Linked DNA regions of Solwaraspora sp. WMMA2065. The protein of the gene in region 1 interacts with the protein of each later gene in a pairwise test. Links are inferred from orthologs where the notes say so. Each region holds a gene or a part of one and is shown in the gene's direction. Other genes may lie near its edges.

Region 1 (5,835 bases):
CGCCGACGCCGAGGAGATCTTCACGATCACCCGGCAGTGCCTGGACCGGTTCCACGAACTGTTCGACGTGCGGTACCCGTTCGGCGGCTACGGCCAGGCGTTCGTGCCCGAGTTCAACGCCGGCGCGATGGAGAACCCGGGCCTGGTGACCTTCCGCGACGACCACATCTTCCGGTCGGCGGTCACCGACAGCGAACGCGAGCGGCGGGCCACCACGATCGCCCACGAGATGGCCCACATGTGGTTCGGCGACCTGGTGACCATGCGGTGGTGGGACGACCTGTGGCTCAACGAATCGTTCGCCGAGTACCTCGGGGTGCGGGTGACCGCCGAGGCGACCCGGTTCACCGACGCCTGGACGACGTTCGGCATTCGCTACAAATCCTGGGGGTACGCAGCGGACCAGCGTCCGTCGACCCATCCGGTGGCGCCGGAGGAGGTCGCGGACGCCGAGCGGGCGTTGCTCAACTTCGACGGCATCTCGTACGCCAAGGGCGCGTCGGTGCTGCGCCAGTTGGTGGCCTGGCTGGGCGACGAACCGTTCCTGGCCGGGCTGCGGGCACATTTCGCCGCCCACCGGTTCGACAACGCTACGCTGGCCGACCTGCTCGACGCGTTGACCAAGGCGAGTGGCCGCGACCTGTCCGGCTGGGCGACGCGGTGGCTGCGGCAGGCGCAGGTGAACACGATCCGGGCCGAGACGATCGTCGACGAGACCGGCCGCTACCGGGAGGTCGCCCTGGTGCAGACCGCGCCGCAGCCCTATCCGGTGCTGCGTCCGCACCGGATCGGACTGGGGTTGTTCGATGCCGAGGCGACCGGGGACCGGCGGAGATCGGTGCGGCGGCGCCGGCTGGCGGTGGACCTGGCCCCGGACGTCGACGGCGGACGTACCCTGGTGCCGGCGTTGGTCGGTGAGCCGGCGGCCGACCTACTGCTGGTCAACGACGGTGACCTCACGTACGCCAAGGTGCGGCTCGACCCGGCCTCGTCGGCCGCGCTGCCGGCGATGCTGCCCGGAATGACCGATCCGTTGGCCCGTGCTGTGTCGTGGACGGCGACCCTGGACGCGGTACGTGACGCCCAGCAGCCGGTGGCCGACCTGGCGGCGCTGATCGAGCTGGCCCTGCCGGCCGAGACCGTGGTGGTCGTCGTCGAGGACGTGCTGCGGCTGAGCCGGTCGGTGATCGACCGGTACGCGCACCCGGTGGACCGTCCGGTGCTGCGGTCCCGGCTCGGCACCGCCTGCACCCGGCTGCTGGCCGCAGCCGGGTCCGGCACATCGGTCCAGTTGGCCGCGGCCCGGGGGGCGATCACCGCCAGCGGGGACGTCGACTGGTTGCGGGGGTGGTTGGCGGGGTGGGCGGTGCCCGCCGGGCTGACGGTCGACGCCGACCTGCGTTGGTTGCTGCTCTACCGGCTGGCGGCGTGCGGCGGCGTCGGCACGACCGAGATCGCCGACGAGGCCGGCCGGGACCGCAGCGCGGCCGGTGAGCAGTGGGCCGCGAAGTGCCGTGCGGCGGTGCCGGACCCGGCCGGCAAGGAGCGTGCCTGGCAGGCGATCGTGACCGACACCAGCCTGTCCAACCGTCTCGTCGAGGCGTACGCCGAAGGGTTCTGGCAGCCGGAACAGACCGAGCTGACGGCGCCGTACGTGGACCGGTACTTCGCCGATCTGCCGGCGGCGACCCGGCGCCGCGCGGCGTGGCTCGCCGACCGGGTGGCGGAGACGGCCTTCCCGCAGTTCGCGGTGAGCGAGCGGACCCGGGCGGCGGCAACCGCGATGCTCGCCCGCGACGATCTGACCGCCGGGCTACGTCGGGTGGTCACCGACGCCACCGATGAACTGGACCGGGCGTTGGCCGCTCGACGTCGGTACGCGTCCAGAGCCGGTGCCGGTGCCGGACCGGCGTAGGCGGTGATCGCCGGAGGCGCAAAGCGGGAGCAGGCCCCCGAAAGTGTTGCCTACGCCACGCGACAGCCCGGCTGGGTAGATCATCGGCATACGATTCGTCGATGGACGATGGCATCCGTCGGGTCGGCATTATGGGCGGCACCTTCGATCCGATCCACCAGGGTCACCTGGTCGCGGCGAGCGAGGTGGCCGAGCGCTTCGCGCTCGACGAGGTGGTCTTCGTGCCGACCGGGGATCCGTGGGAGAAGGCTGGGCTGACGGTCACCCCGGCTGAGGACCGGTACCTGATGACCGTGATCGCGACCGCGTCGAACCCGACGTTCCAGGTGAGTCGGGCGGACATCGACCGGCTTGGCCCGACCTACACCGTCGACACGCTGCGCGACCTGCACTCGGTGTACGGGCCGAAGACGCAGCTGTTCTTCATCACCGGCGCGGATGCCCTGGAGAAGATCCTGTCCTGGAAGGACACGGACGCGATGTTCGAGTTGGCCCACTTCATCGGGGTGACCCGGCCGGGGTTCGAGTTGTCCGACGCGCACCTGCCGGCCGACACGGTGTCCCTGGTCGAGGTGCCGGCGATGGCGATCTCGTCAACCGAGTGCCGGGCGCGGGTGGCTGCCGGCAAGCCGCTGTGGTACCTCGTGCCGGACGGGGTGGTGCAGTACATCGCCAAACGTCGGCTGTACGAGACGGAATCTTCGGGTGAATGACCCCCTGCTGTCACAATATAGGTAATATATCCGTATTTTCTGGCTGGGCGAGTGTGAGAGGCTAGAGCAGCGAAGCTGTCTAGCTGAAGGAGTGTTGTCGAGGTGATCCGATGAGCGCCTCAGAGCGCGCGCGGGAGATGGCCCTGACGGCCGCCCAGGCCGCCGCCGACAAGAAGGCGCAGGACATCGTCGTCATCGACGTGGCCGACCGAATGGCGATCACCGACGCCTTCGTGCTCGCCTCCGCGCCCAACGAGCGCCAGGTGCTGGCGGTCGTCGACGCCATCGAGGAGAGCCTGGTCCGGCTGCCGGAGAAGGCCAAGCCGATCCGGCGTGAAGGCGACCGTGCCGGCCGGTGGGTGCTGCTCGACTTCAACGACATCGTGGTGCACGTCCAGCACACCGAGGAGCGCGAGTTCTACGCCCTCGACCGGCTCTGGAAGGACTGTCCGGTCATCCCGTTCGTCGACCGTGACCTGGTCGAGGCCGAAGCCGGGGCCACCGAGTGACCCGGTTGATCGTCTGGCGGCACGGCAACACCGACTGGAACGCCGCCGACCGGGTGCAGGGCCAGACCGACACCGCCCTCAACGACCTCGGCCGGGCCCAGGCCACCGCCGCCGCGCCGCTGATCGCGGCGCTACGACCGGACGCGATCGTCGCCAGCGATCTCCAGCGGGCAGCCGACACCGCGGCGGCCCTGGCGGCACTCACCGGCCTTCCGGTCCGTTCCGACCCCCGGCTGCGGGAGCGGCAGTACGGGCTCTGGCAAGGGCTCACCATGCCGACCATCGCGGAACGGTTCCCCGCCGAGCACGCCCGCTGGCGGGCCGGCGATCCGTCGCCCGGCTGCGCTGTGGAGAGCCTCGACGACCTTGGCAAACGGGTCGGGGAGGCGTTGCAGGACGCGGCTGACGCGATGCCAGGCGGGACTGTGGTGATCGCCACCCACGGCGGGGCGGCCCGGCAGGGCTGTGGCCATCTGCTCGGCTGGGGGGTGCCGGTGCTGCGTACCGTCGCGCCGCTGCAGAACTGCCACTGGACCGAGCTACGGTACGACGAGTCGCGGGGCTGGCAACTGCGGGCACACAACGTCGGGGTGAGCAGCACCCGGGACATTCCCGCCCCGGTCTGACCCGGCAGCCGGTCCGACCTGATCGCCGGCTTGATCCGGCAGCCGGTCCGACCCCACAGGTCGCCTGGTCCGGCACGATTGCCGATGATCAGCTAGCGTGCCGGCATGTCCGTCGCGGTCGTGACCGACTCCACCGCCTACCTGCCGGCCGATCTGGCGCAGCGGCACCACCTCACGGTGGTGCCGCTGACCGTGCTGGTCGACGGCATCGAACGTCGGGAAGGCCTCGATCTGACCCCGACCGAGGTGGCCCACGCGTTGACCACGCGGCGCTCGACGGTCAGCACCTCGCGACCCGCGCCCGAGCAGTTCGCCGAGACGTACCGGCGACTGCTGCGCACCGGTAGCTCCGGGGTCGTGTCGGTGCACCTGTCGGCCGGGCTGTCCGGCACGGTCGCGGCCGCCGAACTGGCTGCCCGGCAGACCGGCCCGGACCGGGTCGCGGTGGTGGACAGCGGCTCGACCGGCATGGGGCTGGGCTTCCCGGCGCTCGCCGCGGCGACGGTGGCGGCTACCGGGGGTGACCTGGCCGAGGTCAGCGCCGCCGCGACCGCTGCAGCGGCCCGCACCCGAACGTTTTTCTACGTCGACACGTTGGAGCATCTGCGGCGCGGTGGTCGGATCACGGCGGCATCCGCGCTGCTCGGTACGGCGCTGGCGGTCAAGCCGATCCTGCACGTGCCGGACGGGCACATCGTGCTGCGCGACAAGGTACGTACCGCCGCCCGTGCCCTGGCCAAGCTGGTCGACCTCGCCTGTCTCGCGGCCGGCGACGCCTCGCGGGTCGACGTCGCCGTGCACCACCTCGACGATCCGGACCGGGCCGCCGCCCTGTGTGCCGAACTGACCTCCCGGCTGGGCGACCGGCTCCAGGACGTTCACGTGACGCAGATCGGGGCGGTGGTGACCGCACACGCCGGCCCCGGTCTGCTCTCGGTCGTGGTGCACCGGCGGGCGGGCTCCCTGACCGCCGGCCCATAGCAAGATCCGGGTCTGGTACGGGGCACTGTCCACAACACGCCGGTCGTCCACAGCCCTGCCCGCAGTCCGGTCCACCGTCCTGGCCGGCGGCCTAGCTTCTGCACGTGATCGACGACGACACCGTCCAGCGTCGGCTGGCCCGGCTGACCCGCGCCGACGGCGGCCTACTGACCCGCGCCGACGGCGGCCTACTGACCCGCGCCGACGGCGACCTACGGGTGCTGGTAGACCCCGTCCGTTCGTCCGTCCGCGACCTCGATGACCCGGCCGGATCGGGCGACCCGATCGATGGCGATGACCCGGCCTTCTCTGGGGCGACCGCCCGGCTGCCCGCCTTCGACCCTGGCCGGCGGGGGGTGCGGGCGCTCGCCGCCGTGGCTGTCGTGGTGGTAGCCGGCGCCGCGCTGCTCGCCTGGCGGGCACGACCCCAGGTCGAGCCGGTGCCGTCCGCCGACGGCGCCTCGGCCCAGGGCGCCCCGGTGTCGGCCGTCGCCGCCGGCCCGAGTCCTGAGGGCCGCCCCGCTGCGGCAGGACCTGGGACGACCGGCACCGGCGGGCCGACACAGCTGATCGTCGCGGTGACCGGCCGGGTCCACCGGCCAGGCCTGGTGACCCTGCCGGCAGGTGCCCGGGTGGCCGATGCCCTGGAAGCAGCCGGTGGCGCACTGCCCGACACCGACATCGCCTGGCTCAATCTGGCCCGCCCGGTCCAGGACGGCGAGCTCGTCGTGGTCGGGGTCACACCTCCGCCGGGAGCCGAGACTGGACCTGCCCCGCTCGCCGGCCAGCCGGGCGAGACCGGCAAGGTCGACCTGAACGCCGCCAGCCAGCAGCAGTTGGAGACGCTGCCGGGAGTCGGCCCGGTGCTCGCCCAGCGGATCATCGACCATCGCGAGCGGGTGGGTGGGTTCGCGTCCGTCAACGACCTGCGCAAGGTCAGCGGCATCGGCGACGCGCGGTTCGACCAACTGCGTGAGCTGGTGACAGTGTGAAGGCGTCCGGCGGTGACCGGGTCGGGCCGCCTGATCTGCGGCTGGCCGGGTTCGCGGTGGCCTGCTGGCTGGCAGCCTTCGCCGTGGTGTACGGCACGG
Region 2 (6,057 bases), 2.3 Mb from region 1 along the record:
GCTGACCGCGCTGCTCGCCGACCCGGCCCGACGCCGGATCGCGGTGCTGCTCGACGGGCTCGCCGACGAGCTGCGCTACTCCAGCCCGGTGGCCACCATGGAGCGGATCCCGGCCCGTCGCTGGGCCGACCTGTGGACCCGCGCGATGCTGTTGACCAGCCCGCAGGGCGGGCCGGTGACCCCGGAGACGGTCTCCGGCCGGCTGCTGATCGTCGGTGCCGACGTGCAGGAGCACGCGACCGCCGTACAGCTGCAGGTGCACGCGGTGCTGGAAGCCGGCGGCGGGGGTGGCGACGCCGACCGGTCCCGGCTGGTCCGGGTCAGCGTGTCCGCCGCGAAGGTCGACACGATCGTCGGTCCGGTGGTGTGGCAGCTGCTCGCGGAGCATCCGGTGCTGCTGGCCGCCCTGGCCGGCCGGCTCAGCCTCGACGTCACCGACCTGCCGCTGCTGCCCGGCGGCGACCTGCTCTGGCGCGACGACCAGGCCCGCCCCGGCGAGCCGACCGACCCGTTCGCCGTCGCCCGGGTGCAGCTCGGCGAGGCGGTCGCCCCGGCCGTACCGCCGCTGGACCGGCACCCGGTCGCCATCGCCGAGCCGGTGCTGCTGGAGGGCTACACGGTGGTCACCGACGACGCCGGGCTCGGCTTCGAGGTCGACGGCACCCGGGTCGCTGTCGACGTCGACCGGCTGCCCGGCTGCGGGCCGATCACCGCCGAGCTGCTGGCCAAGTCGTCGGCCTGCATCGGGCTGCTGCGCTGGGACGGTGACGCGGCGGCCGGCCCCGGCTGGTCGGTGCAGCCGATCGGCATGCAGACGACGGTGAAGCGCAAGCAGGTCGACCTGCACACCGGCGACTGGGCGCAGGGGCCGACCGACGCCAAGATCGCCAAGGCGGTGGCCCGCTCCGGCGACAGTATCGCGATGCTCCGGGAGCGGGCGGGACGGTTGCTGCGGAAATGACCGATTCGATGATCAACTATCACGAGAACCGGCGCCAGGTGCTCTACTGGCGGCTGCTGGCCCGGCTGTTCGACGGGCAGGAGCAGGCCGCGCTGGAACGCACCAGCATGGCGGTGGTCGACGAGCTGGGGCTGCCGGCCGCGCTGCTCGACCCGTCGGTCTCCATCGACACCGTCGTGCAGCGTTTCCCCGAGCTGGCCGACGAGCTGCCCGGCCTGCTCGTGCCGCAGGCTGAGGACGAGAGCATCGGCGAGCAGCCGGCTGCGTGCGGCTCGGAGGACGACCAGGCCGCCGGCGAGTCGTCGGTGCAGGTCGGGGCCGACGAGGTACGCCGCGCCGCGCTGGCGTCGAAGCTGCTACTCAACGTCTTCGCCACCGGCAGCGGTGACGTGTCGGCCGGTCAGCTGGCCGGCTGGCAGGCCGACGCCGGCTGGTACCAGCAGGCCTGCGGGGCCACACCGGGGCGCCGCGACGGGGTGCTCGGCACCATCGAAGCCGACCTGGTACGGCGGATGCGGCTGCGCGAAGTGCTGGCCGATCCGGCGCTGGCCAGCCAGCTCACCCCGAGCATGTCGCTGATCGAGCAGCTGCTACGGGACAAGTCGAACCTGTCCGGGGTGGCGCTGGCCAACGCCAAGGCGCTGATCCGGCGGTTCGTCGACGAGGTCGCCGAGGTGCTCAAGACCCAGGTGCAGCAGACCAGCGTCGGCACCATCGACCGGTCGGTCCCGCCGAAGCGGGTGTTCCGCAACCTCGACCTGAACCGCACCATCTGGAAGAACCTGCCGAACTGGAGTCCGGCCGACGAGCGGCTCTACGTCGACCGGCTCTACTACAAGCAGACCGCGAAGCGGACCACCCCGGCCCGCATGATCGTCGTCGTCGACCAGTCCGGCTCGATGGTCGACGCGATGGTCAACTGCACCATCCTGGCCTCGATCTTCGCCGGACTGCCCAAGGTCGACGTGCACCTGGTCGCGTACGACACCCGGGCGCTGGACCTGACGCCGTGGGTGCACGACCCGTTCGAGGTGCTGCTGCGCACCCAGCTGGGCGGCGGCACCAACGGCATGGCCGCGTTGGAGCTGGCCCGGCCGAAGATCGCCGACCCGCGCAACACCGTGCTGGTGTGGATCTCCGACTTCTACGAGTGGAAGTCGCAGGAGGTCTTCGACGGGCTGCAGGCGGTGCACCGCAGCGGAGCCAGGCTGATCCCGGTCGGCTCGGTCTCCAGCGGCGGCCAGCAGAGCGTCAACCCGTGGTTCCGGAAGCGGCTCAAGGACCAGGGCACCCCGGTGCTGTCCGGGCACGTCCGCAAGCTCGTCGTCGAGCTCAAGAACTTCCTCACCTGACCTGACTCTTCGCCCGCTCACCCTTTCGACTCGCCGTACCGATCCCCCGAGCCTCAATCTAGGAGAAACCGCACCATGACCGCAGAGATGCTGCGCGCCCCCGCCGAAATCAAGTACGCCGAGGAGCTCGACTGGCTCGAATCGATCGACGACAGCCCGAAGCCGTACTCGTGGCGGCTGAGCCCCAAGATGGTGCGTCTGTTCATCCTCGGCTCGGAACGCGCCGACGGCCTCGACCGCGAGGTCCCGCAGAAGTGGTTCGGTGACCGCAGCTTCGTCGAACGCAGCATCGTCACCCTCGCCTCCGACCGGGGGCTGCTGCTGATCGGCGACCCGGGCACGGGCAAGAGCTGGCTGGCCGAACTGCTCGCGGCCGCGATCTGCCGCAACTCGACCCTGGTGGTGCAGGGCACCGCCGGCACCACCGAGGACCACATCAAGTACTCGTGGAACGTGTCGATGGTCATCGCCAAGGGCCAGTCCCGGCAGTCGATGATCCCGTCGCCGATCATGACCGCGATGGAGCAGGGCGTCATCGGCCGGTTCGAGGAGCTGACCCGCTCCACCAGCGACGTGCAGGACGCACTGATCTCGATCCTGTCCGAGAAGTACGTCTCCATCCCGGAGCTGGACTCGGACAACATCGTCTTCGCCCAGCCCGGGTTCTCCATCATCGCCACCGCGAACAGCCGCGACCGGGGCGTCAACGACCTGTCGTCGGCGCTCAAGCGGCGGTTCAACTTCGTCCGGATCCCGGTGATCACCAACCGGCGCAGCGAAGCGGAGATCGTCCGGTTCCGCACCACCGAGCTGCTGCGTCGCCACCAGATCGAGCTGGAGGTGCCACCCACCCTGCTGGACGTGCTGTTGCAGAGCTTCGCCGACCTGCGCAAGGCCGCCGCTTCGGCGACCAGCGACGACGAGAAGCTGGAGTCTGCGCTGTCCACCGCCGAGCAGATCGGTGTGCTGGAGGACGCGATCCTGCACAGTCAGTTCTTCGGTGACCGGACGCTGCGCGCCGAGACCCTGGCCAGCTCGATGGTCGGTTCGCTGGCCCGGCGCAGCCCGGAGGACCTGGCGATCCTGAACAAGTTCTGGCACGGGGTGATCGAGCCGCGCAGCAAGGCCGACGGTGGCGAGTGGCCGGCCTTCCTCGAAGGCGGCCGGCAGAGCATCGCGACCCTGTCATGAGCGAGCCCGTCATGAGCGAGCCCGTCACGGGTGCGCCGATCACGGGTGCGCCGATCACGGGTGCGCCGATCACGGGTGCGCCGTCGGACAGCCGGTTCGGGGCACTGCGGGAGCAGTTGGCGGACGCCGCGACGGCGTTCGCCGACTCGCCCGACGCGCTGACCGACATCCTCGCCGGCCTGGTCGACGACGTCGACCACGCGCTCGGCGAGGAGCTGGAGATCTTTCCGGTCTGCCATCACTCCCCGTCGTCGGCGCTGGCGATGGTCCGCCGGCTGCGCGACAAACAGCCCAAGGTGATCTATGTGGAGCTGTGCGAGGACCTGCAGCCGCTGCTGATCGAGCTGCGCAACTGCGAGCTGCCGGTGGCGTTGCAGGCCTTCGCCAGCGACCTGGACGGCTTCCCCGCCGGGGCCGGTCCGTTGAGCGTGATCGCGCCGATCACCGAGGCGTCCGCCGAGTACCAGGCGATCGCGTACGCGCTGGAGACGCCGGGGGTGGAGCTGCTGCTGGTGGACCGCTCCACCGACCACGTCTTCCAGTGGCAGTCCGACGACCGGACGGACCCGGCCGCCGCTGCGGACGGCGACGACGAACCGGCGCAGCAGAGCGGGCAGGGCCAGCAGCAGGGCCAGGCAACCGGCGAGGACGACGAGAAGGCGCTGCACGGCGACGCCGTCGGTGTCGGCATCGGCGACCTGCGCCCCGGGTTCGCCGAGTTGGAGGCGTACCTGCTGCACCACGGCAAGGTGCGGCACTGGTCGGAATGGTGGGACCAGTACGTCGAGCAGCCGCTGATCGGCGCCGACCACGACACGTACCGGCAGGTCATGGTCATGATCGGCAGCCTGTTCCGGCGGCTGCGGCCGAGCGACGCGGCGCGACTCGACCGCGACGAGGACCGGGAACGCTACATGTGGACCCGGATACGCGACCACCTTGCCGCCTACGGTGCCGACCCGGCCGACTGCCTGTACGTCTGCGGCGCGTTCCACGCCGCCAGCCGGGTCGAGCAGTTCGGCGTCCGGTCGACCGCGCCGTTCGAGATCACCGCGCCGACCGGCACCAAGTGGCGGTACGGGCTGATCCCGTCCAGCCACTCGGCGATCGAGGCACAGTTCGGGCTGGCCGGCGGCACGGTGTCGATCGCCGCCAGCACCTGGCAGAAGGCGCTGACCGGCAGCAGGGTCACCCCGTACCGGCTGGCCGGGCAGCAGGGCGGGCGCAAGAGTTCGGCCCGTAAGCCGAAGAAGGCGGCGCGGCCAGCGACCGGCAACGGCGGCGGTACGGCGGGGGCCGCGGTCCCTGGTGACGACCGGCTCAGCGGCTTCCTGGCCGCCCCGAGCCGGCCCGGCGAGCTCGACGAGGCCGAGTTGCGCGGCTGGTCGGTCGACATCGTCCGGCTGGCCCGGCGCAACGGCTACCTGGCCAGCACCGCCGACGCGATCGCCATCTTCGAGACGGCGGTGCTGCTGGCCGGGATGCGCAACCGGCGCCGGCCCACCCCGTACGACTTCGCCGACGCCGCGGTCACCTGCATCGAGAAGGACGTGGTGCCGGGCCGGCGCGACGTCCGCCGGCTCTGCGAGATCATGTTCGGCGGTGACCGGATCGGTCGGGTCGGCTACGACGCGATGCCGCCGCTGGCCCGGGACGTCTACGACCGGCTGGCACCCATCGGGTTGGACCCGAAGCGGCGTACCGTCCAGCGGGCACTGCTGGACCTGCACGGGCAGCCGGAGCTGCGACCCTGCTCCGATCTGCTGTGGATGCTGCGACGGCTGCTGCCACCGGAGGTGGTCCGGCCGATCATGGGCGAGCGGCGGCTCGGCGAAAAGTCGGTCCAGGAGAGCTGGGACGTCGCGATCGGTCGCCACCAGCGGTCGATCATCGAGCTCGGCTACGAGGGCGTGACCATCGAGCAGGTGCTCGAACAGCGGCTGCGCCGCGCGGCCTGGGATCCGCAGGCCACGGCGGCACACGCCCTCGCGGCGGTCGAGGACTCACTGCTGTTCCTGAGCAACCGGCGGCTCACCGACGAGCTCGGTGCCCGGGCCGTGCAGTTACTCGCCGCCGAACGCACCGCCGACGGGGCACCGGAGGTGTTGCAGCGGATCCGGCAGCTGCTGGCGTACTACCGCACCAGCGGTGAGCCGGAGCTGCCGGCCTGGTGCCAGGACTTCGTCAGCACCGGGTACGCCCATTACTGCACCCTGCTGCCGACCGCGTTCGTCGACGACGAGACCGGGCTGCGGCAGGTGGCGGCAATGCTGGGCTTCCTGATGACCATGGAGAGCGTCGCCATGGCGTTGGGCTGCGACCGGACCCAGCTGGAGCTGGCGGTACGCCAGTCGCATCCGGAAGTACCGGCGAAGATCGCGTTGCACTGGGCGGCGCAGTCCCAGCTCGGCCAGCTGCCACTGGCCGAGCTGCGCGAGCGGTGCGCCGATCTGCTGGCCAGCCCGCTCACCGTCGGGACGTTCCCGCACTACCTGAGCGGGTTCGTGCAGGCGTTGGAGCCGGTGCCGACGTTGACACCGTTCGTGGTGGAGG

Evidence for each region.
Region 2: the proteins of rsfS (region 1) and O7610_RS23645 interact in binary tests that used the Escherichia coli proteins (3 or more experiments, as listed by UniProt). The link is inferred for Solwaraspora sp. WMMA2065 from one-to-one orthologs.

Annotation. Positions count from the first base shown.
Region 1 is NZ_CP128361.1:2,893,123-2,898,957, reverse strand. The notes cover bases 1,664-4,437. They hold rsfS (ribosome silencing factor), read left to right. Parts: upstream 1,664-2,738; coding sequence 2,739-3,137; downstream 3,138-4,437. Other genes in these bases: O7610_RS13070 (DegV family protein), read left to right, coding at 3,869-4,437; O7610_RS13075 (histidine phosphatase family protein), read left to right, coding at 3,134-3,763; nadD (nicotinate-nucleotide adenylyltransferase), read left to right, coding at 2,017-2,628; pepN (aminopeptidase N), read left to right, coding at 1,664-1,915. Also shown: more of pepN, read left to right, coding at 1-1,663; more of O7610_RS13070, read left to right, coding at 4,438-4,744; O7610_RS13065 (ComEA family DNA-binding protein), read left to right, coding at 4,963-5,736; O7610_RS13060 (ComEC/Rec2 family competence protein), read left to right, coding at 5,733-5,835. UniProt on the Escherichia coli protein: Functions as a ribosomal silencing factor. Interacts with ribosomal protein uL14 (rplN), blocking formation of intersubunit bridge B8.
Region 2 is NZ_CP128361.1:5,191,926-5,197,982, reverse strand. The notes cover bases 1,451-4,446. They hold O7610_RS23645 (ATP-binding protein), read left to right. Parts: upstream 1,451-2,388; coding sequence 2,389-3,504; downstream 3,505-4,446. Other genes in these bases: O7610_RS23640 (DUF5682 family protein), read left to right, coding at 3,516-4,446; O7610_RS23650 (vWA domain-containing protein), read left to right, coding at 1,451-2,313. Also shown: O7610_RS23655 (hypothetical protein), read left to right, coding at 1-961; more of O7610_RS23650, read left to right, coding at 958-1,450; more of O7610_RS23640, read left to right, coding at 4,447-6,057.